Regions from separate parts of the Serratia sp. JSRIV002 genome, predicted to be linked through region 2. Evidence: predicted binding sites of a transcription regulator. Region 2 holds the regulator's gene; each other region holds the start of a gene.
What was found. Region 2 encodes PurR, which represses purine synthesis genes. Its sites were predicted from a motif close to CANGCAAACGTTTGCNTG; they were not measured.
Positions count from the first base shown of each region.

Region 1: KGP26_RS27925 (NCS2 family protein) is a predicted target of PurR. The motif match lies at 5,766-5,783, and genes of this name have one in related genera.
Region 3: KGP26_RS25590 (NCS2 family permease) is a predicted target of PurR. The motif match lies at 2,223-2,240, and genes of this name have one in related genera.
Region 4: KGP26_RS10260 (amino acid aminotransferase) is a predicted target of PurR. The motif match lies at 6,443-6,460, and genes of this name have one in related genera.

Region 1 covers NZ_CP074143.1:5,935,358-5,943,424, forward strand. Annotated here, with positions in the region: gene spoT (bifunctional GTP diphosphokinase/guanosine-3',5'-bis pyrophosphate 3'-pyrophosphohydrolase) at 1-478, shown strand, start outside; gene trmH (tRNA (guanosine(18)-2'-O)-methyltransferase TrmH) at 484-1,182, shown strand; gene recG (ATP-dependent DNA helicase RecG) at 1,179-3,260, shown strand; gene KGP26_RS27915 (ester cyclase) at 3,505-4,104, opposite strand; gene gltS (sodium/glutamate symporter) at 4,388-5,599, opposite strand; gene KGP26_RS27925 (NCS2 family protein) at 5,837-7,234, shown strand; gene KGP26_RS27930 (AsmA family protein) at 7,376-8,067, shown strand, end outside.
Region 2 covers NZ_CP074143.1:2,834,250-2,842,316, forward strand. Annotated here, with positions in the region: gene KGP26_RS13375 (I78 family peptidase inhibitor) at 23-316, shown strand; gene cfa (cyclopropane fatty acyl phospholipid synthase) at 357-1,508, opposite strand; gene punC (purine nucleoside transporter PunC) at 1,849-3,054, opposite strand; gene punR (DNA-binding transcriptional activator PunR) at 3,180-4,100, shown strand; gene purR (HTH-type transcriptional repressor PurR) at 4,133-5,158, opposite strand; gene KGP26_RS13400 (YnhF family membrane protein) at 5,483-5,572, shown strand; gene sodB (superoxide dismutase [Fe]) at 5,637-6,215, opposite strand; gene KGP26_RS13410 (C40 family peptidase) at 6,430-7,245, opposite strand; gene KGP26_RS13415 (Grx4 family monothiol glutaredoxin) at 7,656-8,003, shown strand.
Region 3 covers NZ_CP074143.1:5,462,184-5,470,250, reverse strand. Annotated here, with positions in the region: gene KGP26_RS25610 (YdgH/BhsA/McbA-like domain containing protein) at 175-435, opposite strand; gene KGP26_RS25605 (lipocalin-like domain-containing protein) at 647-871, shown strand; gene KGP26_RS25600 (glutathione S-transferase family protein) at 868-1,536, shown strand; gene KGP26_RS25595 (VOC family protein) at 1,583-1,990, shown strand; gene KGP26_RS25590 (NCS2 family permease) at 2,379-3,740, shown strand; gene KGP26_RS25585 (Na+/H+ antiporter) at 3,925-5,574, shown strand; gene KGP26_RS25580 (SulP family inorganic anion transporter) at 5,611-7,338, opposite strand; gene KGP26_RS25575 (LysR family transcriptional regulator) at 7,591-8,067, opposite strand, start outside.
Region 4 covers NZ_CP074143.1:2,218,309-2,226,375, reverse strand. Annotated here, with positions in the region: gene KGP26_RS10280 (GGDEF domain-containing protein) at 45-1,745, shown strand; gene pncB (nicotinate phosphoribosyltransferase) at 1,999-3,204, shown strand; gene asnS (asparagine--tRNA ligase) at 3,484-4,884, shown strand; gene ompC (porin OmpC) at 5,188-6,279, shown strand; gene KGP26_RS10260 (amino acid aminotransferase) at 6,526-7,716, shown strand; gene KGP26_RS10255 (MBL fold metallo-hydrolase) at 7,779-8,067, opposite strand, start outside.

The DNA.
Region 1 (8,067 bases), 3.0 Mb from region 2:
CGATCAGTCCAGCCTGGGCTCCTCGAACGGCGTGCGCAACCTGGCCATCAAAGGCGCCGATGGCGTCCTGATCACCTTTGCCAAGTGCTGCCGCCCAATTCCAGGCGATCCGATTATTGCCCATGTCAGCCCGGGCAAGGGCCTGGTGGTTCACCATGAATCCTGTCGTAATATCCGCGGCTACCAGAAAGAGCCAGAGAAATTCATGGCGGTCGAGTGGGATATGGAAACCGAGCAGGAGTTCATTGCGGAAATCAAAGTGGACATGTTCAACCATCAAGGTGCGTTGGCCAACCTCACGGCGGCGATTAACGCGGCCGAATCGAATATTCAAAGCCTGAATACCGAAGAGAAAGATGGCCGGGTCTACAGCGCCTTTATCCGCCTGACCACCCGCGATCGCATCCACCTGGCAAATATTATGCGTAAGATCCGTATCATGCCGGATGTGATTAAAGTTAACCGTAACCGAAACTAGCGCCTATGAGCCCCGAACGCTATGCGCGGATTTGTGAAATGCTGGCCACCCGGCAGCCCGATCTGACGGTCTGCCTGGAACAGGTTCACAAACCGCATAACGTCTCCGCGATTATCCGTACCGCCGATGCCGTCGGCGTACATCAGGTGCATGCCGTGTGGCCTACCCCGCGGATGCGTACCCTGGTCTCCTCCGCTGCGGGCAGCAATAGCTGGGTGAGCGTAAAAACCCATCCCACCATCGCCGATGCAGTCACGCATCTAAAAGGCCAAGGGATGCAGATCCTGGCAACTCACCTTTCTGCCCGCGCCGTCGATTTTCGCGAAATAGACTATACCCGCCCCACCTGCATACTGCTGGGGCAGGAAAAAACCGGCATCACCGAAGAGGCACTAGCCCTGGCCGATCAGGACATTATCATTCCGATGATCGGTATGGTGCAGTCGCTGAACGTCTCTGTCGCTGCGGCTCTGATCCTGTATGAGGCCCAACGCCAGCGGCAAAACGCAGGTATGTATCGCCGCGATCTCAGCGCGTTAGATGAGCAGGAACAGCAACGCCTGCTGTTTGAAGGCGGCTATCCGGTGTTAGCCAACGTGGCCAAGCGCAAAAAGCTGCCGCGCCCGCAGATTGACGATCAAGGCCAAGTGGTTGCCGACGCCGAATGGTGGGCAGCCATGCAGGCAACGACGGTACGCCGATGAAAGGCCGCCTGCTGGATGCCGTCCCACTCACTACTCTTTCCGGGGTTGGAGCCAGCCAAGCGGGGAAACTGGCCAAAATTGGCCTGAATACCATCCAGGATCTGCTGCTGCACCTCCCGTTACGTTACGAAGACCGCACCCGCCTCTACCCAATCAACGATCTGCTGCCGGGCATTTTTGCCACGGTGGAAGGGGAAGTGCTGCGCAGCGATATCAGTTTTGGCCGCCGCCGCATGCTCACCTGCCAGATCAGCGACGGCACCGGCATCCTGACTATGCGCTTCTTCAACTTCAACGCGGCGATGAAGAACAGCCTGGCTACTGGCCGCCACGTAACGGCCTATGGCGAAGTCAAACGCGGCACCCACGGCGCAGAAATTATCCACCCGGAATACCGTGTCCAGGGGGAAAACAGCGAGGTCGAGCTACAAGAAGCCCTGACGCCGGTGTATCCCACCACCGAAGGGATCCGCCAAGCCACGCTGCGCAAGTTGACCGATCAGGCGCTGGAATTGCTGGATACCTGTGCGATTGCCGAGCTGCTGCCACCAGAATTAAGCGGCGGTTTGATGAGCCTGCCACAGGCGCTGCATATGCTGCACCGTCCACCGCCGGATATCCAACTGGCTAATTTGGAACAGGGCAAGCACCCGGCACAGAAACGCCTAATCCTTGAAGAGCTGCTGGCGCATAACCTCAGCATGTTGGCCGTCCGTGCCGGTGCGCAAAGCTACCGGGCATTATCGCTAACGCCTGACGATCGGCTGAAAAACCGCTTCCTGGACCAGCTCCCCTTCTCTCCTACCGGTGCTCAGACTCGGGTTGTGGCAGATATTGAAGCGGACTTGCAAAAAGGTTTCCCGATGATGCGCCTGGTACAGGGCGACGTCGGCTCAGGTAAAACTCTGGTTGCTGCCCTGGCCGCACTACGCGTCATTGCTCACGGCAAACAGGTGGCGCTGATGGCCCCCACCGAATTACTCGCCGAACAACACGCCAATAACTTCCGCCAGTGGTTTGAACCCTTGGGGATTGAGGTGGGTTGGTTGGCTGGCAAGCAAAAGGGCAAAGCACGCCTCGCCCAACAGGAAGCCATTGCCAGCGGTCAGGTGTCGATGGTGGTCGGGACGCACGCCATTTTCCAGGAGCAGGTGCAGTTTAATGGCCTGGCCCTGGTGATTATCGATGAACAACACCGCTTTGGTGTGCATCAGCGGCTGGCGCTGTGGGAGAAAGGCGAAGAACAAGGATTCCATGCTCATCAGTTGATCATGACCGCCACGCCAATCCCGCGCACGCTGGCGATGACCGCCTACGCCGATCTGGACACCTCGGTGATCGATGAATTGCCGCCGGGCCGTACGCCGGTGACAACGGTGGCGATCCCCGATACGCGCCGGGCCGATATCATCCAGCGGGTAAAAAGCGCCTGTATCGAAGAAGGTCGCCAGGCCTATTGGGTCTGCACGCTGATCGAAGAGTCTGATTTACTGGAAGCCCAGGCCGCAGAGGCAACCTGGGAAGAATTGAAGATTGCACTGCCGGAACTGAAGGTGGCGCTGGTGCATGGCCGCATGAAGTCAGCGGAGAAACAGGCGGTAATGCAGGCCTTCAAACAGGGTGAACTGCAATTGCTGGTAGCCACCACGGTGATTGAAGTGGGCGTTGATGTACCAAACGCCAGCCTGATGATCATTGAAAACCCAGAGCGGCTTGGTTTGGCCCAGTTGCATCAGCTGCGTGGCCGGGTTGGCCGTGGTGCGGTAGCCTCTCACTGCGTGCTGCTGTATAAAACCCCGCTCAGCAAAACCGCCCAAAAACGCCTGCAGGTGCTGCGCGACAGTAACGACGGCTTTGTTATTGCCCAGCAAGATTTGGAGATCCGTGGGCCGGGTGAGCTATTGGGAACGCGCCAAACCGGCAGTGCAGAGTTTAAAGTGGCCGATTTGTTACGCGATCAGGCCATGATCCCCGAAGTCCAGCGCGTAGCACGCCATATTCACCAGCAGTATCCGCAGCATGCACATGCCTTAATTGAGCGCTGGTTACCAGAAACGGCTCGCTACTCAAACGCTTAAGCATCTTCCCCCTAATGAAAGAGGGGGCCTATACCGGAGCCCGCTTGGAAAAATGGAGAATTACCCTACGCCAAACTTGTCTTTATTGTTATGTCTAGCCATTATATTCAAAAAACGAACAATAATATTATTATTGGATCAATACAGAAATTGTACCCCTTGTAATCTTAACTAACATACAAAAGAGTGCCCCATCAGGAGCACCAGCTTTTGTAATATTAATAATTAAAGGTGACTCTACATATTATTTCAACAACCCTAATTGCTTCATAAAGGTGTAATCGTCATAGAACAGCCACTCTTCATCCATGGTGCCTTTGTCATTCCAACGGCCTATGGTTGCCATCTCTATCTCAAAACGTTTACCTGTGGGTTGGATAACCGTACCGTCTGACAGTATCATTGGTTTGGTGAACGTTCCTCGCCATACGCCGGTGACCGCCGTGTACTTATCCTGGCCGATACGTATATGGTGTATAGGGTTCTCGGTGTCAGGGGCAAAAGCGAAAATCTTCTTGGATTTCTCTAAGTGTTCTTTTAGATTGTGGGTCACCGAGCCATCTGGATAATGAACAATGATATCCTCTGCATGACTTCTGTGCATTTCATCCCACTTTTGATGGCTGTAGACATTAAAGTCCAGATCATCAAAGTTTTGCAGATTTTTTTCGACAGTTTTCCTTTCTGCTTTAAACTCCTCCAAACTCTTATTGATGCGTTGTTCAGCATGGGAATCGGACATTGAAGAGAAATCATCAGGTTTATTTGCTGCTGCACTCACGGCAAGGCTTAATATAAACAGAGAGGCAATGCTTGCTTTTAATACATGATGTTCATTTTTCATAAAGGTACCTTCCATCTTCCTTATTATTTAACTCTATATATACGATAACTTCCTTTTGAATTTATATAGTAGCGCAGACGATACAAAAAAATTACCAAGTAAATTTGCTTGAGTCATTCAAAAATAATGAAGGGATATTCAAACGGAGAAATGGCTAAATAAGCAATGGGGTTAACGCTATTGAAGGTATACATCGTAGGCAGAACACAGGCTCAATTTCTAAAGCTGTTCGAGGCACGCATAAAAGACAGCCCCTGAAGAGGGGCTGCCACTACTTGATGATTCAGCCGATCGCCGGGAATACAGGCAGCATCAGGTACAGCTTGATCACGATGGCGTTAGCGATATCGATAAAGAACGCGCCCACCATCGGCACCACCAAAAATGCCAGATGCGAAGGGCCGAAACGATCGGTGATCGCCTGCATGTTGGCAATGGCCGTTGGCGTCGCCCCCATGCCAAAACCGCAGTGCCCCGCAGCCAGCACGGCAGCATCGTAGTTTTTCCCCATCACGCGATAGGTCACGAAGATGGCATACAACGCCATAACCAGCGTCTGCACCGCCAGGATAGCCAGCATTGGCAAGGCCAGCGAAGCCAGCTCCCACAGGCGCAGGCTCATCAACGCCATCGCCAGGAACAGCGACAGGCTCACGTTACCCAGTACGGAGACCGCACGCTCAAACACCTGGTAGAAGCCCGTTGCCGACAGGGTGTTGCTGAGGATCACGCCAACAAACAGCACGCAGACAAAAGTCGGCAGTTCGAAGGCCGTGCCATTCAATAACCCGGCAATAAAGTTACCGAGGCTCAGGCAGATGGCGATCATGGCGATGGTTTCGATCATCACCAGCGAGGTGATCAGGCGGCCACTTTCCGGCTTCTCAAAGCCGCTCGGCTGCACGCTGTCATCCGGTGTGCCTTCCGGCGTTGAGGAGTGTTTCACCAGATAGCGGGCTACCGGGCCACCAATCAGGCCACCCAGCACCAGACCAAAGGTGGCGCAGGCCATGGCCACTTCGGTGGCATTTTCAAACCCATAGCGCTCGATGAACACCTTGCTCCAGGCCGCCCCGGTGCCATGCCCACCAGAAAGCGTAATCGAGCCCGCAATCAACCCCATTAATGGATCCAGGCCCAGCATTTTCGCCATGCCGATACCGATGGCATTCTGTACCAACAGCAGACCCAGCACCACGAACAGGAACACGACCAGTGCCTTGCCCCCCGCCCGCAGGCGCGCCAGGTTGGCATTCAGGCCGATAGTGGCAAAGAAGGCCAGCATTAATGGGTCTTTCAGCGACATATCAAAGCCGACTTCCCAGTTCACCGTTTTCTTCAAAACCAAGAGCAGGAGCGCCACCAGTAAACCACCGGCAACAGGAGCAGGAATAGTATATTTTCTCAGCAGAGGAATGGAGCGTACGCATTTGCCCCCAAGCAGCAGGACCAGCGTAGCGGCAACTAACGTGCCGTAAGTATCGAGATGAAACATCTAGCTACTCCGTGTAGTGATTAAATCCAATAAATTAATAAGTTATAAAATTTACTCAGTTTTTTAACTTGATGAAGGGGGGATTAAAAGTAAAAACGGCTAATAACACAAGAAAAAATGAACGAAAATGCGACATTAATGGGTTCAGCATCGTAAAAAATATTAATGCGCAACCGTTTGCTTTTGTGAGACAGATCATTAAAATGCCTTCTTTGCCGCCTTTGGGAAAGCCACACCATGTCCAGCCAAACCGCCGAGCTTGATGCCGCGCAAAAAGCATCAGCCCCCGTTTCACACAATAGTGAACTGATTTACCGCCTGGAAGACCGCCCTCCACTGCCGCAAACGCTGTTTGCCGCCAGTCAGCACTTGCTGGCGATGTTTGTTGCCGTGATCACCCCGGCCCTGTTGATCTGCCAGGCGCTTGGCCTGCCAGCGCAGGATACGCAACACATCATCAGCATGTCGCTGTTCGCTTCCGGTTTGGCCTCGATACTGCAAATCAAAACCTGGGGCCCGGTGGGGTCTGGCCTGCTGTCCATTCAGGGCACCAGCTTCAACTTTGTCTCACCGCTGATTATGGGCGGGCTGGCGCTGAAAAACGGCGGCGCAGACGTGCCCACCATGATGGCCGCACTGTTCGGCACATTGATGGTGGCTTCTTGTACCGAAATCCTACTGTCACGCGTGCTGCACCTGGCGCGCCGCATCATTACCCCGCTGGTCTCCGGCATTGTGGTGATGATTATCGGCCTGTCGCTGATCCAGGTCGGGCTGACCTCTATCGGTGGTGGCTATGCGGCGATGAGCGATCACACCTTCGGCGCGCCCAAGAATCTACTGTTGGCAGGCGCAGTGCTGGTAGTGATTATTCTGCTTAACCGCCAACGTAACCCTTACCTGCGCGTCGCTTCGCTGGTGATCGCCATGGCCATAGGTTATCTGCTGGCTTGGGCGATGGGTATGCTGCCGGAAACCGAACCGGCTACCCAAACGACCTTGATCACCGTTCCTACCCCGCTGTATTACGGCCTGGGTTTTGACTGGAACCTGTTATTGCCGCTGATGCTGATCTTTATGGTCACTTCGCTAGAAACCATCGGCGATATCACCGCCACCTCCGACGTTTCTGAACAGCCGGTCAGTGGCCCGCTATATATGAAGCGCCTGAAAGGCGGGGTGCTGGCCAACGGCCTGAACTCAATGCTGTCTGCGGTATTCAACACCTTCCCGAACTCCTGCTTTGGCCAGAACAACGGAGTGATCCAGCTGACCGGCGTTGCCAGCCGCTACGTCGGTTTTGTGGTAGCACTGATGCTGATCCTGCTGGGGCTGTTCCCGGCCGTTGCCGGTTTTGTGCAGCATATTCCTGAACCGGTGCTGGGCGGCGCGACCATCGTGATGTTCGGTACTATTGCAGCCTCCGGCGTGCGTATCGTTTCCCGCGAGAAGCTAAACCGCCGCGCCATCATGATTATGGCGCTGTCGCTGGCCGTCGGTATGGGGGTTTCCCAACAGCCGCTGATCTTGCAGTTTGCACCGGACTGGCTGAAAACCCTGCTTTCTTCCGGTATCGCTGCCGGTGGGATCACCGCCATTGTGCTGAACCTGCTGTTCCCACCAGAAGAAAAATAAGCGCTCCCCGCAGCAAACCAACGGCCATTGGCAAACCGCTACTGGCCGTTTTTTTATTGTCTTTCAGGCCATTGCCCTTGAGCTGGAAGGCTATTTGCGGCATAAACAGGGTATCTTTTCTGTCCGCTACGGATCCACACGATGAAATTTATCGGAAAACTATTGATCACGTTGCTGCTGCTGATAGTGCTGGCCATTGTGCTGCTCTACGTCGTGGGGCAAACCCGCTGGGCCGCAGGCTGGTTGAGTCACTGGATCAGCGATCGTGGTGATTACCAGCTGTCGGTAGAAAAAATAACGCATTCGTGGAGCAAGCCAGGACAGCTAAGCCTGGAGGGCGTAACCCTCGCCCGTGCCAACCAACCGCAACTCTTGGCGGCCAAGCAGGTGGATATGGCTTTCAGCCTGCGGCAAATTACCGAGCCACGCTATTTCGATAGCATCACGCTGCGCGACGGCACCCTAAACGTTCAGCCTTTGCAGGGCGCACCGCTGCCAATACAGGCCGATGTGCTGCAACTGAGCAATATGGCACTGCAATCTAACGATGAGAGCTGGCAGCTTAACGCGCAGAAGGTCAATGCCGGGATAAACCCGTGGCAGCCAACGGCAGGTCATTTGCTCGGGGATAACAATCAGTTCCAGTTCAGCGCCGGTTCGATGGTGGTCAACGGTATTCCGGCCTCACAGGTGTTGATCCAGGGCGAAATCAAACAAAACCAGCTGATATTGAGCGACTTTGGTGCCGATCTGGCACAGGGCGATCTCACCGGGGTAGCCAGCCGAGCTGCCGATGGCAGTTGGTTGGTTGAACGGTTGCGGCTAAGCAACGT
Region 2 (8,067 bases):
TAACCACACATAGGAGCCAAACGTGAAGTTTTACGGGAAAACGATGATGCTAGCGGCGCTGTTGGCGCTGACCGCCTGTTCAAGCTCCCCGGAACAGGCGAACTCACAGTCTGCCGAGGCCGAAGATGATACCTGTGGTGCATCGCAGTATCAGAATTATGTGGGTAAACCGCTGTCTGCGTTGGACGGGGTCAATATTCCCCAGCAGGTACGGACTATTCCTTATAACTCTATGGTAACCATGGACTTCAATCTAAAACGCTTGAACTTCCTGGGTGACAGTGAAGACAAAATCATTCGCGTTTATTGCGGTTAATAACCCTTTACCCCAACCCTGTGGGTTGGGGTAAAGGATTTTAGCGGGGAACTCGCAGGCCGCCTTCAACGCCTTTAGGGCTGAATACCACCTGCCAAAGTTGAATATCGCGAGCGCGAAACGCTCCTGCGCAGGCATTAAGGTAATAACTGAACATCCTTTCAAAACGTTCGGAATAGCGCGAAGCCAGCTGTGGCCAGCTCTGTTTGAAACGTTCATACCAGGCCATCAGGGTGCGATCGTAATCTGCGCCGATATTATGCCAATCTTCCATGACGAAGCGGCCTTCGCTGGCCTGGGCAATATGTTTCACCGACGGCAGGCAACCGTTGGGGAAGATATATTTATTGATCCACGGATCAACGTTCATATCGGTCTCGTTGGAACCAATGGTATGCAACAGGAAAATGCCATCGGGTTTTAAATTACGTTCCACCACCTCGAAATAGGTTCGGTAGTTTTTCGGCCCAACGTGTTCGAACATGCCGACCGAGACGATGCGGTCAAACTGCTGGTAGAGATCGCGGTAATCCTGCAGCAGAATTTCCACGTCCAGCCCGGCACAGCGCTCTTGCGCCATTTTCTGCTGTTCGGCGGAGATGGTGACGCCCACCATGGAAACGCCGTAGTGCTTGGCCGCATAAGCAGACAGACCGCCCCAGCCACAGCCGATATCCAATACCCGCATACCGGGCTGCAGGTGCAGTTTTTCGCAAATCAACCGTAACTTGGCCTCTTGTGCTTCTTCCAACGTCGTGGCCTGTTGCCAATAGCCGCAGGAATATTGCATATAGGGATCCAGCATCTGGGTAAACAAATCGTTACCCAGGTCGTAATGCTCTTTGCCAACAATCCAGGCACGTTTTTGGGATTGCAGGTTGGTCAGGCGGGCGGCGGCAATACGCAAGATATCCTTCAGGTGGTGGGGCAGTTTCTTTTCCAGGCCAGCTGCGATAACCCGCTGAAAAAATATGTCCAGCCGCTCGCACTCCCACCAACCGTCCATATAGCTTTCGCCCAGCCCCAGAGAGCCGTCTTGCAGTACGCGTTTAAAGAAATTGGGATTATTGATCTGAATATCGAAAGGGCGTGAACCATTGATTTCAATGCCGGCCATGCTAAGCATTTCATGAGCGATACGATACCAATGGTTGTCCTGGATGCTCAGATCTTCTATACACGATGAACTCATAGCTTCTCCATCACCTTCTTCTGACTTATGATCCTGCAGAATTTAGCGTAGACAATTTCTACAGGGACATACGTATACCTACGGTAAAAATTCACCGTGGTGTCTGAAATCCGACTTGAACAGAGGAAATTTAAGAGACTCCCTGCGTCAAAGGACGCGGGTAAATTCAACCTTAAATAAAGTGTGATGCCATCCACGTACGCAGCAGTTGCTGCAATAAGAACTTAGTATAACTGTTATTCTAAAAGGTCGTTTTTGAGTATAGGCTTGCCGAGGCGTAGACTCAACTGCAAATCGCGCTCGGCAAGAATTTTCATTAAGTGACTATTTACAGAGACAATTATGACACGGAGTCGGCACGCTTCTGCTGTGTCATCTGAGTTTCATCCGTTCCTTTCCCACGCTGGATCAGATAACCCAAGGCTGCCAAAAATACGGTAGCCACCATTACGGTAGCCGTGGCTAACAGCGGTTGGGCGATAAATGCCGAAACCAACAGGCTGGCGATAAAACATAATCCCAACTGCAGCGTGTTTTGCAGCGCAGCAGCTTTGCCACTGTTGTTGGGGAAGGGCATCAACGCATTGGCTACTAAAATAGGATAGCTGGCACCGTTTACTAACGCCATAAAGCAGAACGGGATCAGCAGAGTGGTCAACGTTGGCTCACTTAGCGTGGCGATCAGATACAACGCCACCATGCTGACACCGTAAGCTAACAGCAACCACGGCAGCAAGGTTTTGCCAGAGATGCGATTTAAGGCGCTACGGCAGCTATAACCCCCCAATAAGAAAGCCAGCGTTTGCGGCACATAGCTCAGACCAATATCGTTGGGGCTATACCCCATATCGCCGAGGATAAAGGGTGAACCCGTCAGCCAGGCGAAGAAGCCAGCAGAACAGGCAGCAAAAACCATCACGTTGCCGCTGAACACCGGGGATTTCAAGATCTGCATAAAACCAAGGCTGGGCTTTTTATCGGCGGAAGGGACCAGTCTGCTCCGGTCTTTCAGCAGCAAGGTGGGGATCAGCAGCAGGGCGGTGATCCCCAGCAGCACGGCGAAAATGGCCCGCCATCCCATATGGTTAAGCAACCAGGCACCCAGCAGTGGGGCCAGCGCCGGAGAGAGGGCGACCAGCGGCATAATGGAGGCGAAAACGCGGTTGGCTTTGCCATCGCGGTAGCGATCGACCACGATCGCCTGCCAGGTGACGGCGGCGGAACAGACGCCAATGGCTTGAATGAAGCGCAGTGACCACAGTTGTGCCACGTTCTCGACCCAAAGCATACCGAGACAGCCGATTGCGAACAGCGCCAGGCCAATCAATAACACGGGCTTACGGCCAATACGGTCGGACAGCGGCCCCCACAGCAACTGGGCAAAGGCAAAGCCTGCCAGGAAGATACTCAGGCTGGCGCTGATCGCCCCAGCGGAGATTTGCAGATCCTGCTGCATTGCGCCAAAGGCAGGCAGGTACATATCGGTAGCCAGATAGCCCAACATACTCAGGCCGGCCAGGTAGAACATAAATCCAAAATTTCGCATTGCTATTTCTCGTTAAAATTATGTTGTCGCAGGTTTTGAAGCGCCGGCAAGTGTATACGGCTGGATCTCTGCTTGTGAAACGGTAATATTTGCAAGGTGCTGTTAAAAAATTTGAAGGCAAACATATGTGGTCTGAATATTCACTCGATGTGGTAGATGCGGTAGCGCGGACCGGCAGTTTCAGCGCGGCGGCACAGGAGTTGCACCGCGTTCCTTCTGCTGTGAGCTATACGGTGCGTCAACTGGAGCAATGGCTGGCAGTGCCTTTGTTTGAACGCCGTCACCGCGATGTGGAACTCACGCCAGCGGGGGCGCTGTTTATTAAGGAGGCGCGAGTTGTTATCAAAAAAATGCTCGATACCCGACGGCAGTGTCAGCAGGTGGCCAACGGTTGGCGCGGGCAACTGCGGATTGCGGTCGATCTGATCGTCAAACCCCAGCGCAGCCGCCAGCTGGTGCTGGATTTTTATCGCCATTTCCCCGACGTGGAACTGATGGTACAGCCGGAAGTCTTCAACGGCGTGTGGGATGCGCTGGTCGATGGCCGCGCTGAGATGGCTATTGGTGCAACACGGGCGGTACCGGTAGGCGGCGGTTTTGCCTTTCGCGATATGGGCTTTATGAATTGGCTCTGCGTAGTCCATGCTAAACATCCGCTGGCCGCCTTGCAAGGAAAGCTGCGAGACGATCAGCTACGACCTTATCCCTCGTTGCTGTTGGAAGATACTTCGCGCAATTTACCCAAGCGTGTGACCTGGTCGTTGGACAACCAGCGGCGGTTGACCGTGCCGGACTGGGTTTCGGCGGTAGATTGTTTGCGTGCCGGGCTGTGTGTGGGCATGGTACCCGCGCATCGGGTATTGCCGTTGGTACAAAGTGGCGAACTGGTGGTATTACCACTGCATGAGCCTTTCCCGCCTAGCGCCTGCTGCTTGACCTGGCAGCAAAACGCCCAGTCTCCGGCCATGGCCTGGCTGTTGGACTATCTGGGCGACAGCGAAACGCTCAATCAGGAATGGCTCAGTGAAGAGGAGTCGGGTGCTTAATCGGGCGCAGTATTGCAGCGCCCCAACAGGAGTTAACGGCGGTAATCGACAAAAGGACCATCGGCAACTGAGCGGCGCTCGATGAGTTTTGGATGCACTTCAATCACCTGCGATTCTTCACGCTTGCTGATAATGCGATCCAACAGCATGGTAAAGGCCATCTCGCCCAGGCGCTCTTTCGGCTGGTGAATGGTGGTCAGCGCCGGGGTGAAGTAGCGGGCATTACGCACGTTGTCGTAGCCAATCACCGAGATATCCTGCGGTACACGCAACCCCAGCTCATCGGCGGCGCAGATCGCCCCCATGGCCATAATATCGCCGCCACAGAAAACGGCGGTTGGACGATGCTTTTGCGACAGGATCTGATGCATGGCTTTGTAGCCAGATTCAGGCTCGAAATCCCCCTGCACGATCCATTCTTCGCGCACTTCGATGTTGGCTTCCTTCATGGCTTTCAGAAAGCCCTGGTGGCGACCTCCACCGGTATTACGCGCCAGTTGACCAGGAATGGCACCGATGTCACGGTGGCCACGTTCGATCAGGTAGCGGCCTGCCAGGTAGCCGCCCTCGAAGGCATTGTCGATAATGGTATCGGTGAAGTCTCCGCGCGCGGTACCCCAATCCATCACCACCATGGGAATGTTACGGTAATCTTCCAGCATGCCCAGTAGCTGATCTGGATATTCTGAGCACATCACCAGCAAGCCATCGACGCGTTTTTGCGCCAGCATTGCCAAATAGGCTTGCTGTTTATCCAGATTATTGTGCGAGTTACACAAGATCAGGGTATAGCCTTTGCTGTAGCAGCTGTTTTCCACCGCTTCGATCACTTCGGCAAAATAGGGGGCCTCGCTCGAGGTGGCGAGCAAACCGATCGATTTGGTGTGGTTGACCTTGAGGCTGCGGGCCACGGCGCTAGGTGAATAGTGAAGCTCTTTGATGGCGGCCCAAACGGCCGTTTTGGTATCTTCGGCGACGAAACGCGTTTTATTGATAACGTGCGAAACGGTAGTGGTAGAAACGCCAGCGCGTTTGGCCACATCTTTAATCGTTGCCATGTAAAAAATGACTCCTAAACCCACATGTTACAGCATGTAAGTATGATGTTAATCGTTTGCCTGCGTAGATCCTTCCCCAGATAAGCGAAAACTGAGTTTTTAGTGCTGAAGTCGTAAATCGCTTGAACAGGGAGGGGCAGTTTATCGGTACGCAGTTGTGAACTGCGGATTTTGTCGCATATTGAAGAAAAGTGGAAGAGCTAATCGGTAATTATCAGCGGGGAAATCATAACAAGATTTTAATCACGAACTGTGGGAAAATGATTTGACGTATAAACTGTGTGGCTTATGCTCTGGAAAAGCCAATCTGAGAGGGAGTTGTATATGGATACCAATTTGAAGATGTCATTACTCACCACCGTGGGTGCTTTGGCAATGATTATTGCTTTCAGTTTTATTGCCGCATTGAACTGATCCGCAGCAGAAAAACAAAGGCGCAGCTTGATGCCGCGCCTTATTATTAGCTAGTTACCCGCCGTTAAGCCAGGTTTTCTGCCACGAACGCCCAGTTCACCAACGCCCAGAAGTTTTCCAGGTACTTTGGCCGCGCATTGCGGTAGTCGATATAGTAAGCATGCTCCCACACGTCAACGGTCAATAGCGGAACGTCTGCGCCGGTCAGCGGGGTTGCCGCATTTGAAGTGCTGACGATCGCCAGACTACCGTCCGCTTTTTTCACCAGCCAGGTCCAGCCCGCGCCGAAGTTTTTCACGGCGGCATCGGTGAACTGCTCTTTAAAGGCGGCGAAGGAGCCGAATGACTTATTGATGGCCTCTGCCACTGCGCCCGTTGGCTCGCCACCACCTTGCGGTGATAAGCAGTGCCAATAGAAGGTGTGGTTCCAGACCTGAGCGGCGTTGTTGAACACGCCGCCGGTGGAGGTCTTGACGATCTCGACCAGGGATTTGCCTTCGAACTCGCTACCTTTCACCAGATTGTTCAGGTTAACCACGTAGGTGTTATGGTGCTTGCCATAGTGGTATTCCAGCGTTTCTGCGGAAATGTGCGGTTCGAGAGCGTTTTTCTCGTATGGTAATGCAGGTAATTCAAACGACATTGCTTTCTCCTTTTATAGACAATACGCCTCTCCGACGCTGCAGGCCTAAGGGGCCGAGGGCGGAAAAACGCAATTGCACCACTTTTGTTATGGTTATTAATCTTAACAACTTTCCGAGCGAAAAGAACATCCAAAGTGTGCCAAGTGACTGATTGTTTAAAGTTGCAGCGGGTGATAGAGAGCACGGCCGAGCAGTTAGCTCAGCCGTGAAAGGTTAACGGATGGTGGTAGGGGTCACTACGCGGCGGGCACCAATGTAATGGTTTTGCCAATAGTCGTTATCTAACTGACTGATGCGAATTTCTTCACCGGTACGCGGTGACTGGATGAACTTACCGTTACCAAGATAGACGCCAACGTGATCGGCGGTGCCACGGTTGTTGATGCGGAAGAACACCAGATCGCCTTTCTCAAGCTCATTACGCTTGATCGGCGCTGCATCACGCAGGTGGTACATTTCGTTGGCGGTACGCGGCATTTTAATTTTCACCACGTCTTTGTACGCGTAATAAATCAGCCCGCTGCAGTCGAAGCCTGTACCAGGTGAAGACCCACCCCAGCGGTAGGGCTTACCCATTTGCCCCATCAGCTTGGCCATGGCGGTCTGCTTGGCGTGCTGATAACGTTTTTTGTGAGCGGCGGAAAGTTTCAACGGCTTTTCGCGGCCAGCCAATTTTGCCGTAGCTTTGCCTTCTTCACGATGGCGACCATAACCTTTTTTATAGCCTTTTTTAGGCGGAGTTACTTTTAGCTTGGCCGTTTTGGTTGCCTGGCTTTTGGTTTTAACGCTGGTGGTTTTTTTTGCGGTCTTTATCGTTGCTGGTTTGGTTTTTAGCGTTTTCGGAGGGGTGGCTGCCTTCACTTTTTTATTGGCTTTCTCCGCTTTCTTTTTCTTGCGGTCGTCTGGCCGGGCTTCATTAACGTGACTCTTGCGCTGCTCGGCAGAAACACGTGCCTGTGGCGCAGCGTGCGCCAAATTGAAGAAGAGCTGCGTAAATAGCAGCACAAAAAGTGTAATAATTAACCGCATATCGACGTTACCAACCTTGGCTCCGAAACAGAAATCGAATGAGTCACAGTATTCCCGAAATTCACCCTATAAAACAGCGTGGATCTCATAAATACTAATCCATATTGTGAGAAAACGTTAATGGCATTTTTATTGTTGCAAAATCAAACGCCTGGCGCCTAAAAAAGCGACAGAGATCATGTGGTTGGCTTATTGCTCGCCGGCATTGCGCAGGGCAAAGATAATAGTGAAACGTCCCGATTAAAAATGTTATTCTGGGGCTATGTTTTAACCGGTTCGGTGTGTCCGCCGCTTTTGCTAAGGCAATCAGAGAATGTCCCTGCAAAAGATGGCGTTTTCTTGGCACCGGTCCTGCCGCTACAATAGCTAGTGTGATGCATGTTGTAGCCATGATGTGGCTTGAGGAAGCAATAATGACGACGATTGAAAAAATTCAGCAGCAAATTTCTGCCAACCCGATCCTGCTGTATATGAAAGGCTCACCGAAATTGCCAAGCTGCGGTTTCTCTGCTCAGGCCGTGCAGGCGCTTTCAGCCTGTGGCGAACGTTTTGCCTATGTTGATATTCTGCAAAACCCGGACATCCGCGCTGAGCTGCCAAAGTACGCCAACTGGCCAACCTTCCCGCAGCTGTGGGTCGATGGTGAACTGGTTGGCGGCTGCGATATCATCATCGAGATGTACCAGCGTGGTGAACTGCAGCCGTTGATCAAAGAAACGGCCGAAAAGTATAAAGATCAGGAAGACCAGCAGCCTTAATGGCGCAGGGTTTTACCCAATAAAATCGGGCGGCACCTTTAACAGTGCCGCCCGATTTTTTATG
Region 3 (8,067 bases), 2.6 Mb from region 2:
TGGTTATAAATAGCAACTGCAGTATCTGGGAAAACGCAGGCAGGGGATTGCCAAAATGGGCCATGTGCCGGTTGGCTGGCGGGGATGGGTTACATTATAGAGTAGTCTGGTTGTTCCGGTTTGTATTACCGGTTAAAACGCGAAAAGCCCCTTGCGGGGCTCATAATCTGACGATTAGTTAAAAATTTCTGCTGTGCCGTAAAGCTTGTTCTGGCCACCGGCGGAAACGATACGGTAAGAGTTGGCACCGGATGCGGCCGCTTTGCTTGCCAGTTCGGCTTCCAGAGCGCTCAGGTTGCTGGCACCGCTTACGGAAACCACACCGATTTTCTGTGAGTCGGCAGTTGGCTGGCTGGTGACCTGGTCAGCGGCAATGCTGGCGAAAGAAGCGGAAGTTAACAGTACAGCGGTAGCAAAAATTTTGATGCTTTTCATAATTCAATCCTCAGGGGTTTTGTTAGGTGAGAGGCCGTTGTCTCTCGATGTGTTGAATGATAGGCCACTTGGCGGTAATGGAAAATCGGAGAGTTTTGAGTATCTACATCAAATAAATTGAATTATACGTAGGGTTGGCGATAGTTGAAATCACAACTACCTTTTAACCTGGGCGTCAAGGGAGCGAATGTGATGACAACGAATCAGTTTATTGGCAGTTGGCCACTATCGGATTGATGAAGATAAACAGTGCGTCATTCATCGGGTCGAGGGGGGTTCGTTCCCCAACTGGCTGGGTAGCCAGCAGATCCGCTTCTACAGTTTCACTGGCGAGACACTCACATTACGCACCGTACCGTTGCAGCTGGATAACCGCGTGCAAATTGGCGAATTGGTGTGGCAACGGCTCCAGGCCGCTGAGGGAGAAAAATCATGATTATCGTGCATCATCTGAACAACTCGCGTTCGCAGCGCATTTTATGGTTTCTGGAGGAGCTCGGTGTTCCCTATCAGGTTCTGCGTTATCAACGCGATAAAACCACCATGCTGGCACCGCCCGAATTGAAAAAGATCCACCCGTTGGGCAAATCGCCGGTAGTGGTAGACGGCGATCTGACACTGGCCGAGTCGGGCGCCATTATTGAATACCTGCAGGAAGCCTATGACGCACAAGGGTTATTCACGCCCACGGATTTTCACGCTCGCCAGGAGTATCGCTATTGGCTGCACTATGCAGAAGGGTCGTTGATGCCGCTGCTGGTAATGAAACTGGTGTTTAGCCGTTTAGGACACCCGCCGATCCCATGGGTGATACGCCCGATTGCCGGGGCGATCGGTAAAGGGGTACAGAGAGAGTATCTGGATAAGCAGATTGTCACGCATCGCGATTATCTGGAGCAACACCTGAATAAAAGTACCTGGTTTGTAGGCAATGAATTCAGCGCTGCGGATATCCAGATGAGTTTCCCTGTGGAGGCGCTAGCTGGGCGAGGCGGGCTGGAGGGGTGCCCGAAACTGCAAGACTACCTGCAACGCATTCACGCGCGTCCTGCATATCAACGGGCTCTGGAACAGGGGGGGCCGTTTAGCGTGCTGGGGTGAAGGCTTGAACTATACTCGATAGGGTCACTTTCATAGGAGGTAGCCCATGGCTACGCAAATTTTTGTTAACCTGCCCGTCAGCAATTTGCCCGCTTCTATCGAGTTCTTCCGCCAACTGGGGTTTATCTTCAACCCGCAGTTTACCGATGACACTGCCGCCTGCATGGTCGTGAGTGAGAGTATTTACGTGATGTTGCTGACTCACGAGAAATTCCAACTGTTTACCCCCAATCCCGTCAGCGATGCCAACAAAGCGACGGAAGTGCTGATTTGCCTGTCGCAACCCAGCCGTGCTGCGGTAGACGCGTTGGTACGCAAAGCCATTGCCGCCGGTGGCAATACCTATAATCAGCCACAGGATTACGGCACTATGTATGGCCATGGCTTCCAGGATTTGGACGGTCATATCTGGGAGTTGATGTACATGGATGAGCAGGCGATGCAATCGCAATAATCTTTTCCGCCCCAAGCTGTCGGGGCGATCTCTCCTCTTCAAGTCGTAATGTGATAAACCTCACATCTTCAACAATGAGCGATCCCAATACGTTTTCGCATAAATTGTCGCGATCTTTAGTTGATCAGACGGCATAGAAGGCTAGATAATCGTTTGCCTTGAAAATCCCACCCGGTAGCGTTTGGGATTTTTGGGGATAAGACCATCATAAATCACCCGCTGCATGCGATGAGAGTTAAACGTTTGCCTTTTACACGGCGTCTGTTGCCGCGTTCCTGAAGGGTAAGGAAGCGAACGTGACGGAAACGGTTTCGTAATGACCATGCATCAGTGGGATAACAAGCCACTTCATCCAGGCTGGCAGCAATGAAAAACAGGGGACAGCAACATGTCGAATTCTCAAGCAAATAACGCCGTGACACCCAAAGGCGGGCTTGATGCGTATTTTAAACTTACAGCACGGGGTACCAACGTGCGTCAGGAAGTGGTGGCAGGGTTAACCACCTTCCTGGCGATGGTCTACTCGGTGATCGTGGTTCCCAGCATGCTGGGTAAAGCCGGTTTCCCACCGACTGCGGTATTCGTTGCCACCTGCCTGGTTGCCGGTTTGGGGTCGTTGCTGATGGGCTTGTGGGCCAACCTGCCGATGGCGATTGGTTGTGCCATTTCACTGACGGCGTTCACCGCCTTTAGTCTGGTGCTGGGTCAGCAGATCAGCATTCCCGTGGCGCTGGGCGCGGTATTCCTGATGGGGATCCTGTTTACCATTATCTCGATTACCGGTATCCGTTCCTGGATCCTGCGTAACCTGCCAATGGGAGTAGCGCACGGCACCGGCATTGGTATCGGTCTGTTCCTGCTGTTGATCGCGGCTAACGGTGTCGGCCTGGTGGTGAAAAATCCGCTGGATGGTTTGCCTGTAGCGCTGGGAGCATTTACCTCGTTTCCGGTGGTGATGACGTTAATCGGCTTGGCGGTGATCTTCGGCCTGGAAAAACTGCGTGTACCTGGCGGCATCTTGCTGGTCATTATTGCCATTTCGGTTATCGGCCTGATTTTCGACCCGGCGGTGAAATACCAAGGGTTGTTCGCCATGCCTAGCCTGGCGGGGCCGGATGGCAAATCGCTGATCTTCAGCCTGGATATCATGGGGGCGTTACAGCCGGTGGTGTTGCCAAGCGTGTTGGCATTGGTAATGACTGCGGTGTTTGACGCCACTGGCACCATCCGTGCGGTCGCCGGGCAGGCCAATCTGCTGGATAAAGATGGCCAGATCATTAACGGTGGCAAAGCGCTGACCTCTGATTCCCTGAGCAGCATTTTCTCCGGGCTGGTTGGGGCTGCACCTGCCGCGGTTTATATCGAATCTGCCGCAGGTACGGCGGCGGGCGGTAAAACCGGCCTGACGGCCACCGTGGTTGGGCTGTTATTCCTGCTGATCCTGTTCCTGTCGCCGCTGTCCTATCTGGTGCCAGTGTACGCTACCGCTCCTGCGCTGATGTACGTTGGCCTGCTGATGTTGAGCAACGTCACCAAGCTGGATTTCGACGACTTTGTCGACGCCATGGCCGGTTTGCTGTGCGCGGTGTTTATCGTGCTGACCTGTAACATTGTGACGGGCATCATGCTGGGCTTCAGCTCGCTGGTGATTGGCCGCGTGTTCTCCGGTGAATGGCGTAGGCTGAACATCGGTACCGTGTTAATCGCGGTGGCGCTGGTGGCATTCTATGCGGGTGGTTGGGCAATTTAAGCCTTTCTTCTACGGGGCCATCCTCTGGCCCCGTCGTTCATTTCCTTAAGACTATTCTTCCCCTTTTCTGCGACGTGTTTTGAAAGGCACAACAAGCTTTATAACTGAGAAAAAAAGTGATCTACTATTCGGACACTGTTACCCGCGCGCTTTGGTGATCTGAACTTAAGAGTCTAAGGAAAGCATGGAAATATTTTTTACAATCCTCATTTTGATCCTGGTGGTCTCCCTGTCTGGGGTGGTAACACGCATGTTGCCGTTCCAGATCCCGTTACCCTTGATGCAAATTGCCATTGGGGCCTTGCTGGCCTGGCCGCATTTCGGGTTGCACGTTGATTTTGACCCCGAACTGTTTTTAGTGCTGTTTATTCCACCGTTGCTGTTTGCCGACGGATGGAAAACGCCTACCCGTGAATTCTTGCACCACGGGCGTGAAATCCTGGGGTTGGCCCTGGTGTTGGTGTTGATCACCGTTGTCGGCGTGGGTTATCTCATTTACCTGATGGTACCAGGGATCCCGCTGGTCGCCGCGTTTGCGCTGGCGGCAGTATTGTCTCCTACCGATGCCGTGGCTCTGGGCGGTATCGTCGGTAAAGGGCGTATCCCAAGAAGTATCATGAGTGTGCTGGAAGGTGAGGCGTTGATGAATGACGCTTCTGGCCTGGTATCGTTAAAATTTGCCATCGCGGTGGCAATGGGGACCATGGTGTTTACCGTCGGTGGCGCCACTATGGAGTTCCTGAAGGTGGCAATCGGTGGCCTGCTGGCCGGTGTGGCGGTGACGTGGACCTACAGTAAATCGCTGCGCGTGATGAGCCGTTGGAGCGGAGACGATCCGGCCACGCAGATTGTGCTGCTGTTGCTGTTACCCTTTGCCTCCTATTTGATTGCCGAACATATCGGCGTGTCCGGCATCCTGGCTGCCGTCGCGGCGGGGATGACCATCAGCCAGTCTGGCGTGATCCGTAACGCACCGCTGGCCATGCGTTTGCGCGCTAACAGCGTCTGGGCGATGCTGGAGTTCGTGTTCAACGGCATGGTGTTCATCATGTTGGGGCTGCAACTGCCGGGGATCTTGGAAACCTCGATTGTGCAGGCTGAACTGGATCCGACTATCGAGACCTGGTATCTGTTCACCGACGTGGCGATTATCTACGCCGCGCTGCTGGTGCTGCGTTTCAGCTGGCTGTGGGTAATGAAAAAGGCCAGTAATCGCTTTATGAAAAAGCGCCCTCTACAGTTTGGCGATTACAGCATACGTGAGCTGTGGGTTGCTTCTTTCGCTGGCGTGCGTGGGGCGATTACGCTGGCTGGTGTGCTCTCTATCCCGCTGTTACTTAGCGATGGCACCGCCTTCCCGGCGCGCTATCAGCTGGTGTTTATCGCCGCCGGGGTGATCTTGCTGTCACTGATCGTTGGCGTACTGGCGTTGCCGTTATTGCTGCGCGGGGTGCATGTCGCAGACAAGAGCGCCAGCAAGACCGAAGAGCGCATGGCGATTGCCATGGCTGCCGAGGTGGCGATTGAGAGCATCAACAAGATGGAAGAGCGGCTGGTGGCCGACACCGAGGAAAACCTCGATCCGCAGGTGCTCAAAGAGGTCAGTTCCAGGGTGACCGGAATGTTGCGGCGGCGTATTGCCAGTAAAGACGATATCGAAAATGCGCTGGCGTTGGAAAATCTCGAGCGGCGTTTTCGTTTGACCGCCTTGCGGGCGGAGCGTGGTGAGCTTTATCACCTACGCGCTACGCAAAAAATCAGCAACGAGACGCTGCAAAAACTGCTGCACGATCTCGATCTGCTGGAAGCCTTACTGGTTGAGCGAGAAGGCTAACCACATCTTTACGGGGGCCGCTATGCGGCCCCTATCTTATTCAGCCAAGGCTTCGGCATCTCGATCCCCTTGCGCTTTACTCTCCTTGCTTTGGATCAGCTTCAACGCCAGATACAGATCGGGAACCAGGATCAGTTTATTCTCCTTGCTGCCGGAGCGATCCAGGCGAAACCAGCGTGTCAGCTCGGTACGGCGGCCTGCGAGCACCAGGCCGATCCCCCGTAGTTGCAAATCCCGCTTCAATTCCTCGATAGCGGCTAACACGCTAATATCCGCATGGGTGAAGCTGGCCACCGCGTCAATAACCACCCAACGTGGATGGCCCGGAGCTCCATTTACCAGAGTGGTGATCCGCCGCTTGAAGTAGGCAACGTTAAAATAGGTCAACGGCGAATTAAAGCGGTACATAATGACGCCATCGACAGGCTGGACGCCGTTGCTCTTACCCAGCGAATGGATCATACCGTCTGCATTGACCCCCAGTAGCTGTTCGGTTGGCCGGAAAACCGTCTGTAGAAACTGCAACAGACCCAGCAACACCGCCAGCCCAATGCCGGGAATGATCCCTACCAGCAGCACGCTCAAGAAAGTAAACAGCGCCAGATAGAACGCGGGGCGGTTGCGTTTGCGCAACCGGAAAATGCTGCGCATATCCAGCAGTGACCAAGAGGCGTAAATCAGCACCACGCCGAGCACCGGGATGGGGATAAACTGCAGCGGCTCGCTAAAAAATGCCACTACCAAAGCGATCGCCAGCGCGGCAATCACCGAGACCAACTGACTTTTTCCGCCGTTGGCATCATTAACGGCGGTACGAGAGTTGGCACCGCTGATGGCAAACCCCTGCGAAAGCCCGGAGACGATATTCACCAGCCCCAGTGCGCGAAACTCGCTGTCGGCGTCAACCTCGTAGCCATTCTTTGCCGCAAAGCTCCTGGTGGTCAGCATCATGCTGACAAAGCTGACTACGGCAAGGTTGAGCGCCGGGATCACCAGATCGCGCAGCAGCCCGGGTTTAAAATCAGGCCATGACACCATGGGCAAACCGCCACCGGTATAGCCCCCAACCGTTTCAATGCCAAAATGCGGCAAATTAGCCGCCCAGGTCAACGCCGTTGTCAGCAATACGGCGAATAGCGGTGCAGGCCAGTTAGGCCGGGTGTAGTGGACGCCAATCAGGATCAGCAGCGTCAGCAGTGACATAAGCACCGTGGGCCAATGGCTGTTGAGTAAGTTAACCGGCAGTGCGTAAATACGTTCAATCAGCTCGCTGGAGGACGAGGCAAACCCGAATATCTTGCTGATCTGATTGACGATAATCGTAAGCGCCACGCCGTTGAGCAATCCATTGAGGATCGGGCGTGACAGCAGGTCTGCAATGGCTCCCAGCTTGAAGCGGCTGGCAATCAGGCACCAGGTTCCCATCATCAGGGTCATTACGATGGTCAATTGCCAGTGCAGCTCGGTATGGCCAGCCGCTAGAGGAGTGACTACTGCGGCGATGACCGCGCAGGTGGCTGCATCAGGCCCGACGATCAACTGACGCGATGAGCCAAAAATGGCGTAGGCGATCATCGGTAGAATACAGGAGTAAAGCCCGACGATGGCGCTCACGCCAGCCAGCTCGGCGTAGGCAATCGCCACCGGTAATGCCACTGCCGCCACCGAGAGGCCAGCGCGGATATCAGGTTTCAACCAGCTACGCTCGTAAGCGAGCAGGTTCATCAGGCCAGGCGCGATACTTTGGAGGGATTTCCGCTGCATATCTTTTCCATCCGGCTGAATAAAGGGGCATGCTGTCTCTTTCGTTGGCCGGAAGAGTAAATCAGCGGTTTTTTTGTGACTTTGGGTGAGCATTAGCCGAAGTATAGCAGGGGATTATGACGTGAATTTGCTGCCGTTATGCAATGAGAGGGACTTTACGGGCCACAGATTGATCACGCTACTTGATAGGCGCTCTGAATCGGCTCCCTCGCCCTTTGGGAGAGGGTTGGGGTGAGGGAAAACAGAAGACTATCAAGGCTGAGGCCAGTACTCCCGGCAGCAGGCAATCCAGGCCTGGGCGCTGTGAGAAAGGTAGCTGCCCTGGCGCCAGATCAGCCCCACTTGCCACTCCATACGTGGCTCCAGCGGCAGCCAGATCAGGTTTTCTTTATCCAGCCATTGGCAGACTGGCTCCGGTAAGGTGGCAATTCCCACTCCGGCCTGCACCATCGCTGCCAGAAAATCCCACTGGCCGCTGCGTACGGCAATCTTGGGTTCGAAGCCCGCCTGCTGAAAGGCTGCCATCAGCATTTTATACAGCGTGAAGTCTTCGTTATAAATCAGGATTGGCCACTCGGCCAGCTCATTGATCGCGATGCTGGTGCGGTTGAGCCAGTGTGCCGTCTTTGGCACAACTACGCACATCGGGTGGCTTAGCAGGGGCAAAAAGGTCAACGGCTGGTCAGAGACTGCGGGCAGTATCGTCATCGCCAGATCCAATTCTCCGGT
Region 4 (8,067 bases), 620 kb from region 2:
CAATGATATAATCATCCAAGAACCAGTAGGAGAAACAGATTGGCATGAAAGTAAAATACCTGATCTATTTCTTCACCTTTGCCATCATGCTGTCCTTTGCGGTTTTTATCGCCAATGGGCTGATAAAGGCCCGTGCCAGCCATGAGCAAAGCTTGGAAAATCTGTACAAAATCAGCAGGACCAAAGAGGTGGCCGAGGCCTTTCAGGCTACACTGCTGGCACACCGGTTAAAACGATTAGGTCTGGCGGATAAATCCGTCACCCAAGCTGAATGGCAACAGGCCGATCAACAGGCACGTGAAAAAATCGCGATTGTTAAATCCAATGTCGACGCCGACCTCGCTCTGCGCTTGGGCATTCGGCAAAAGATTGCCATACTTTCCATGCTCGATTGGATGGAAAGGCTGCTGGATAACGATTCGCGTCAGGTCACGCAAGTCGATACTGCCAACAGCAATCTGTTCAATATCAACAGCGCCTATTATATCGTCCAGACCACCAAAGCCTTCTACCGTTATACCTACGACACTCGGCTGATCAATGCGGACTCATTTCTATTTTTGGAGGCCGTTCGCCTTAATAACCGGCTGAATATGTCGCTGACCGAACTGATCGATCAGATTATCGACGTCAATCTCAGCAGCCAGGAACGCAAGAATGCTTATCTGAAGGCCATCCAGTTGACCGGGGTGTTCACCCCGCTCGGTACTCGTTTGGCGTTCTTAAAGCTGGCCTATAACGATCCGCAGATTGCTGAGCTGGTGGATGAGATACTCCGAAATATCTCCAGTCATCGGATCAGCAACATTTCAGACGGGTTATATCAAGCCATTACCCATAATACCGTCTATGACATCAACCTGATCGCCAGCTATATCGAGGAGATGGACAGACTTTCCCAAAGGCTCTATGAGCGTAGCTTTGAGCTGGAGATGGCCGCTTCCGAAGCCAAAATGTATGATAGCCAGACAGCCATCTACGGCATGATTTCTCTGAGTGGGCTGATTGCCCTGTTCATCCTGCTGCCTTCCATGATCTTCTGTTCCAACATCACCCGCTGGCTGACCAAAACGCATAAAAATATTCTGCGCCTGTCACAAGGCGATATGAATATTGATGACAACGACGCGTTTTACAGCAAAGAGCTGATCGCCATCAGTGACGCCATCACCCAGCTCAAACAATACAATCAGGTCAAGATCGCGCTGGAAAACGAAAAGCAGCAGCTAATCAAAGAGCTGGAAGTCTCGTCATTCTTCGATCCCTTAACCAACATTTATAACCGCCGCAAATTTTTCCTCGAGTGTGAGATGCTTGCGCAGAGTAGCTATCCGCTGGCGTTCTGTCTCATCGATATCGATAACTTCAAGCGTCTTAACGATACCTATGGCCACGATGTCGGCGACCGAGTGCTGGTAATGTTCGCCCAGTCGTTAAGTAACACCTTCCGTTCCAGCGATATCTTTTGCCGCTATGGCGGTGAGGAGTTTGCCCTGCTGCTCGGCCACTGTTCCCTGGAAAATGCCCGCAGCATGATGGAAGCGCTGCGTGAACAAACCCAACAAATGTGCCTGGAGTTGCTCAACGGAAAACGGGTGCGCTTTACCATCAGCTGTGGTATCGCTGCCGTAGGCGACCTGTCACAACTGCATCCAGCCATCAAACAGGCCGACGAAGCGCTCTATTTTTGTAAGAAGAGCGGGCGCAATCGGGTCAGTATTTATACGCCAACCGGTTTTATCTGAATCTGTGTTTAAAATAATTAACCTCATAATTTTTATGAGTAAATCAACTAAGCCATTCAGTTTATTGGATTAAATGGCTTTTTCTGGCTGAGGTTATGCCCCCGGTAAAATAAAGGCACGTTTTATCCTCGACCCGTTCCGGCCATTTGTGGTGTGATGAGGCTTCAATAACAGGATAATCCGGGTATACTCCCCCCACTTTTTTGATTATCCGGATTTGGACACGCGCCTGACGAGGATGCTGTAACGCGATATGACTCTATACGCTTCCCCGATTTTGACTTCACTGCTTGATACTGACGCCTACAAGCTTCATATGCAGCAAGCAGTGTTCCATCGCTACCCCGCAATTACCGTTGCGGCGGAGTTTCGTTGCCGTGGCGACGAACTGCTGGGCGAATATGCCGACGAGATCCGCGCGCAGGTTGCCATGATGAGCGAGTTGGCGCTAACCGAAGCCGAACACCGCTATCTCTCCAGCCTGCCTTTCTTCCATCAGGATTACCTGAGCTGGCTGCGGGAGTTTCGCTACGATCCGCAGCAGGTCAGCATTAGCAATCACGACGGCAAATTGCATATCCGTATCGCTGGCCCCTGGCGCGAAGTGATTATGTGGGAAGTGCCGTTGTTGGCCGTGATCAGCGAAGTGGTGCACCGCCAGCGTTCGCCACAGGCCACGCCAGAGATGGCCATTAGCCAGTTGCGCCAGAACCTGGCGCAGTTCAAGCAACTGAGCGGGGATATTGATATTTCACGCTTCAAGCTAATGGACTTTGGCACCCGTCGCCGCTTCTCCCGCGAGGTGCAACAGGCCATTGTCAGCACGCTGAAAACCGAATTCCCCTATCTGGCTGGCACCAGTAACTACGATTTGGCGCATCGGCTGGATCTGATCCCGGTTGGCACGCAAGCCCATGAGTGGTTCCAGGCTCATCAACAGATTAGCCCGGTACTGGCCAACAGCCAACGTGCCGCCTTGCAGGCCTGGCTGGATGAATATCCCGCTCAGCTCGGCATTGCACTGACCGACTGTATCACCATGGATGCGTTCCTGCGTGATTTCGGCAAGCAGTTTGCCCAGAGCTATCAAGGTCTGCGCCACGACTCTGGCGATCCGATCGAATGGGGTGAAAAAGCCATTGCCCATTACCAGCAATTGGGGATCGATCCCATGAGCAAGACGCTGGTGTTTTCAGACAATCTGGATCTGGATAAGGCTTTGGCGCTGTATCGCCACTTTGATCGGCGCATCAACCTGGCGTTCGGTATCGGCACGCGTCTGACCTGCAATATCCCCGGCGTCAAGCCGCTAAATATTGTGATCAAGCTGGTCGAGTGTAAAGGCAAGCCGGTAGCCAAACTGTCCGATAGCCCAGGCAAAACCATCTGCCAGGACCCCGCGTTTGTCAAAGCGCTGCGCAAAGCCTTCGATCTGCCGCTGGTGAAGAAAGCCAGTTAAGGTGCCCCCTCTCTCCAACCCTCTCCCACTGGGAGAGGGAACTGTACGGCGCTGCATTAAAGAACAAGAGTCAGCCGGGGATACAAACCGTGTGGGCATTTCTCACCGGCGTTCCCCCTCTTCCTTTATATACCTCCTGTTTTTTTATCCCACTGCAATAAATGTTGTCTCATTCTGATGATTTCTGCTTGTGCTCTGCAACGCGGCAAGTAACATAGCAACATCCCCAAATTCTTGGGTTGTTAGCCTATTTCTGAAAAACTTATAAGAGAGAAATCTATGAGCGTAGTGCCTGTAGTCGACGTACTGCAAGGTCGTGCTGCGGTTGACAGTGAAGTCACCGTGCGCGGTTGGGTACGTACCCGGAGAGATTCTAAAGCTGGTATCTCCTTCCTCGCCGTTTATGACGGCTCCTGCTTTAATCCGTTACAGGCCGTCGTTAATGATTCTCTGCCGAATTATCAGGACGAAGTGTTACGCCTGACCACCGGCTGTTCCATTGAAGTGACCGGTACCGTGGTACCTTCGCCGGGTGAAGGCCAGAGCTTCGAACTGCAGGCCACAGCCATCAAGGTGGTGGGTTGGGTTGACGATCCTGACACCTATCCAATGGCGGCCAAACGCCACAGCATCGAATACCTGCGCGAAGTTGCCCACCTGCGCCCACGCACCAACCTGATTGGCGCGGTTGCCCGCGTTCGCCACACCTTGGCACAGGCAATCCACCGCTACTTCCACGAGAACGGTTATTTCTGGGTTTCCACCCCACTGATCACCGCCTCTGATACCGAAGGTGCCGGTGAAATGTTCCGCGTCTCCACGCTGGATATGGAAAACCTGCCACGCACTGATAAAGGTGCCGTCGATTTCAGCCAGGACTTCTTCGGTAAAGAAGCCTTCCTGACCGTATCCGGCCAGTTGAACGGCGAAACCTACGCCTGTGCGCTGTCAAAAATTTATACCTTTGGCCCCACCTTCCGTGCCGAGAACTCGAACACCAGCCGTCACCTGGCTGAATTCTGGATGATCGAACCGGAAGTTGCCTTTGCTACCCTGGACGACGTTGCCGGGCTGGCCGAAAGCATGCTGAAATATGTCTTCCAGGCGGTGCTGGATGAACGTGCCGACGATCTGCAATTCTTTGCTGAGCGGGTAGATAAAGACGCCATCGACCGTCTGAAGCGCTTTGTCTCTTCCGATTTCGCCCAGGTGGACTACACCGAGGCGGTCGAGATCCTGCTCGCTTCCGGCCAGACCTTCGAGAACCCGGTTTCCTGGGGTATCGACCTGTCGTCTGAACACGAACGCTATCTGGCCGAGCAACACTTCAAGGCTCCGGTAGTGGTGAAAAACTACCCGAAAGATATCAAAGCCTTCTACATGCGCATGAACGAAGATGGCAAAACCGTTGCGGCGATGGATGTGCTAGCACCGGGCATTGGTGAAATCATCGGTGGTTCTCAGCGTGAAGAACGTCTGGATGTGCTGGATCAGCGTCTGGCAGAGATGGGCCTCAATAAAGAAGATTATTGGTGGTATCGTGACCTGCGCCGCTATGGCACCGTGCCACATTCTGGTTTTGGCTTAGGTTTTGAGCGTTTAATCGCCTATGTGACCGGGGTGCAGAACGTCCGTGACGTGATCCCGTTCCCAAGAACGCCACGTAACGCCAGCTTCTAAGTCATAAAACCCAGCATAATTTAAACATTTTCTTTACATAATAAAGGCCAGCTTAGCTGGCCTTTCGCATTTTTGATTATTGACCTGCATCACAAAGTTCCCCAAAATACACAAATTGTTACACATCGTTTCTTTCTGAAACCAGATTACGACATTAGTAGCATTTTCGTTCTAGATAAACCTGCCCGTGAATGGAACACTGCGTGCAGACACAGGACGACACCAATCTATCAACAATAGTTCCAAAAGAATTATTGGCGGCAGTGGCAAGGTGTCCGAATAAAACCAATGAGGGTAATAATGATGATGAAGCGCAACATTCTTGCAGTAGTGATCCCAGCTCTGTTAGCAGCTGGTGCAGCCAACGCAGCTGAAATCTACAACAAAGACGGCAACAAACTGGATCTGTACGGTAAAGTTGACGGCCTGCACTACTTCTCTAAAGACAAAAGCGAAGATGGCGACAAGTCATACGTGCGCTTTGGCTTCAAAGGTGAAACCCAGATTACTGACCAACTGACCGGTTACGGCCAGTGGGAATACAACGTGCAAGCTAACCACGCTGAGTCACAAGGTACCGAAGGTACTAAGACTCGTCTGGGCTTCGCAGGTCTGAAATTTGCTGAATTCGGTTCATTCGATTACGGCCGTAACTACGGCGTAGTGTATGACGTTGAAGGCTGGACAGATATGCTGCCAGAGTTCGGTGGCGATACTTACACCACTACCGACAACTTCATGACCGGTCGTACCAACGGTGTTGCTACTTACCGTAACAACAACTTCTTCGGTATGGTTGATGGTTGGAACTTCGCTCTGCAGTATCAAGGCAAGAACGAAAACGACAAGCGTGAGCTGAAGAAACAAAACGGTGACGGTGTTGGTGTTTCTACCACCTACGCAATTTTGGATACCGGTGTCAGCTTAGGTGCAGCATACTCTTCATCTAACCGTACCATTGACCAGAAAGATAACAGCACTGCTGGCGGTAACGTAGCTGATGCATGGACCGTTGGTGCTAAATACGATGCCAACAACGTCTACCTGGCAACCATGTATGCGGAAACCCGCAACATGACTCCATACGGTAGCGCGTCTAACACCATCGCTAACAAAACTCAGAACTTTGAAGTGGTAGCACAGTACCAGTTCGATTTCGGCCTGCGTCCATCTATCGCTTACCTGCAGTCTAAAGGTAAGAACCTGGCTGGCCCTAACGGCACTGACAACGATCTGGTTAAATACATTGATGTAGGTACTACTTACTACTTCAACAAAAACATGTCTACCTACGTTGATTACAAAATCAACCTGCTGGACGAAAACGACTTCACTCGTGCTAACGGCATCGCTACTGACAACATCGTAGCTACCGGTCTGGTTTACCAGTTCTAAGTTGTTGCACTTGATGACGGCTCGCCGTCAGCTAAGTTAAAAAACAGGGCTTCGGCCCTGTTTTTGTTTTTAGCGCTTCCGCCAATTTTTTATTCTGCCAATCCGCCCTTCCCCGTCATTTTTTGTGCTGAATCTGCCGCCGTCACAAGATCGAGGTGTTTTTCTCGCAAACGGTTGGCAAAGGCGATAACTGGCGCTACCCTGATGTTTCTGTCTGCTTAACTCTAGGCCATGGAAGCATCTGACATGTTTGAAAAAATCACCGCTGCACCTGCCGACCCGATTCTAGGTCTGACCGACATTTTCCGCGCCGACAAGCGTGAGAATAAAATCAACCTGGGGATTGGCGTCTATAAAGACGAAACCGGCAAAACGCCGGTGCTGACCAGCGTTAAAAAAGCTGAACAGTATCTGCTGGAAAATGAGACCACCAAAAACTACCTGGGTATTGAAGGTATTCCTGAATTTGCCAGCTGCACGCAAGAACTGTTGTTCGGCAAGCAGAGCCCAATCATTGCCGACAAGCGTGCCCGTACCGCGCAAACTCCTGGTGGTACCGGTGCCCTGCGTGTCGCGGCCGACTTTATTGCCAACCAGACCAGCGCCAAGCGTATCTGGGTCAGCAATCCAAGCTGGCCAAACCATAAAAACGTCTTTGGTGCCGTTGGCCTGGAAGTGTTGGAATACAACTATTACGACGCCGCCAACCATGCGCTGGACTTCGACGGTCTGCTCACCAGCCTGAACCAGGCTCAAGCAGGCGACGTAGTGCTGTTCCATGGTTGCTGCCATAACCCTACCGGTATCGATCCAACCGAAGCACAATGGGCTCAGTTGGCTGAACTGTCCGTAGCCAAGGGTTGGTTGCCGCTGTTCGACTTCGCTTACCAAGGCTTCGCCAAGGGCCTGGAAGAAGATGCCCAGGGTCTGCGTATCTTTGCTGCCAAACATCAGGAACTGATCGTTGCCAGCTCCTACTCAAAGAACTTTGGCCTGTATAACGAGCGTGTCGGTGCCTGCACCGTGGTAGCTGCCGATGCAGAAACCGCCGAGCGTGCCTTCAGCCAGGTGAAAGCCGCGATCCGTGCCAACTACTCGAACCCGCCATCACACGGTGCCGCCGTAGTTGCTACCATCTTAGGTAACCCGGCGTTGCGCGCCATTTGGGAACAAGAGTTGACGGACATGCGCCAGCGCATTCACCGTATGCGCCAGTTGTTCGTTAATACCCTGCAGGAGAAAGGGGCGCAGCAGGATTTCAGCTTTATCATCAACCAGAACGGCATGTTCTCCTTCAGCGGCCTGACCAAAGAGCAGGTTCTGCGTCTGCGTGATGAATTTGGCGTGTATGCCGTTAACTCCGGCCGCGTTAACGTGGCAGGGATGACGCCGGACAATATGGCGCCGCTGTGCGAAGCCATCGTTGCCGTGCTGTAAGTTGATTTTGCATTGAAAAAGGGGCGCATTTGCGCCCCTTTGTTCTTTTGCGAGAGGTGTCTTTACCAGATAGCCGGTTCTTCGCGCAGGAACGGGTTGGTTTGACGTTCATGGCCAAAGGTAGACATCGGGCCATGTCCTGGAATAAACGCCATATCGTCGCCCTGAGGCAGTAATTTGTTGCGGATTGAAGCGATTAGCGCCTGATGATCACCGCGCGGGAAATCGCTGCGGCCAACACCACCGTTGAACAACACGTCACCCACTAATGCCAAACGTGCCTGTTCGTTGATAAAAACGATATGACCAGGTGTATGGCCAGGGCAATGCAGTACGTTCAGCGACATTTCG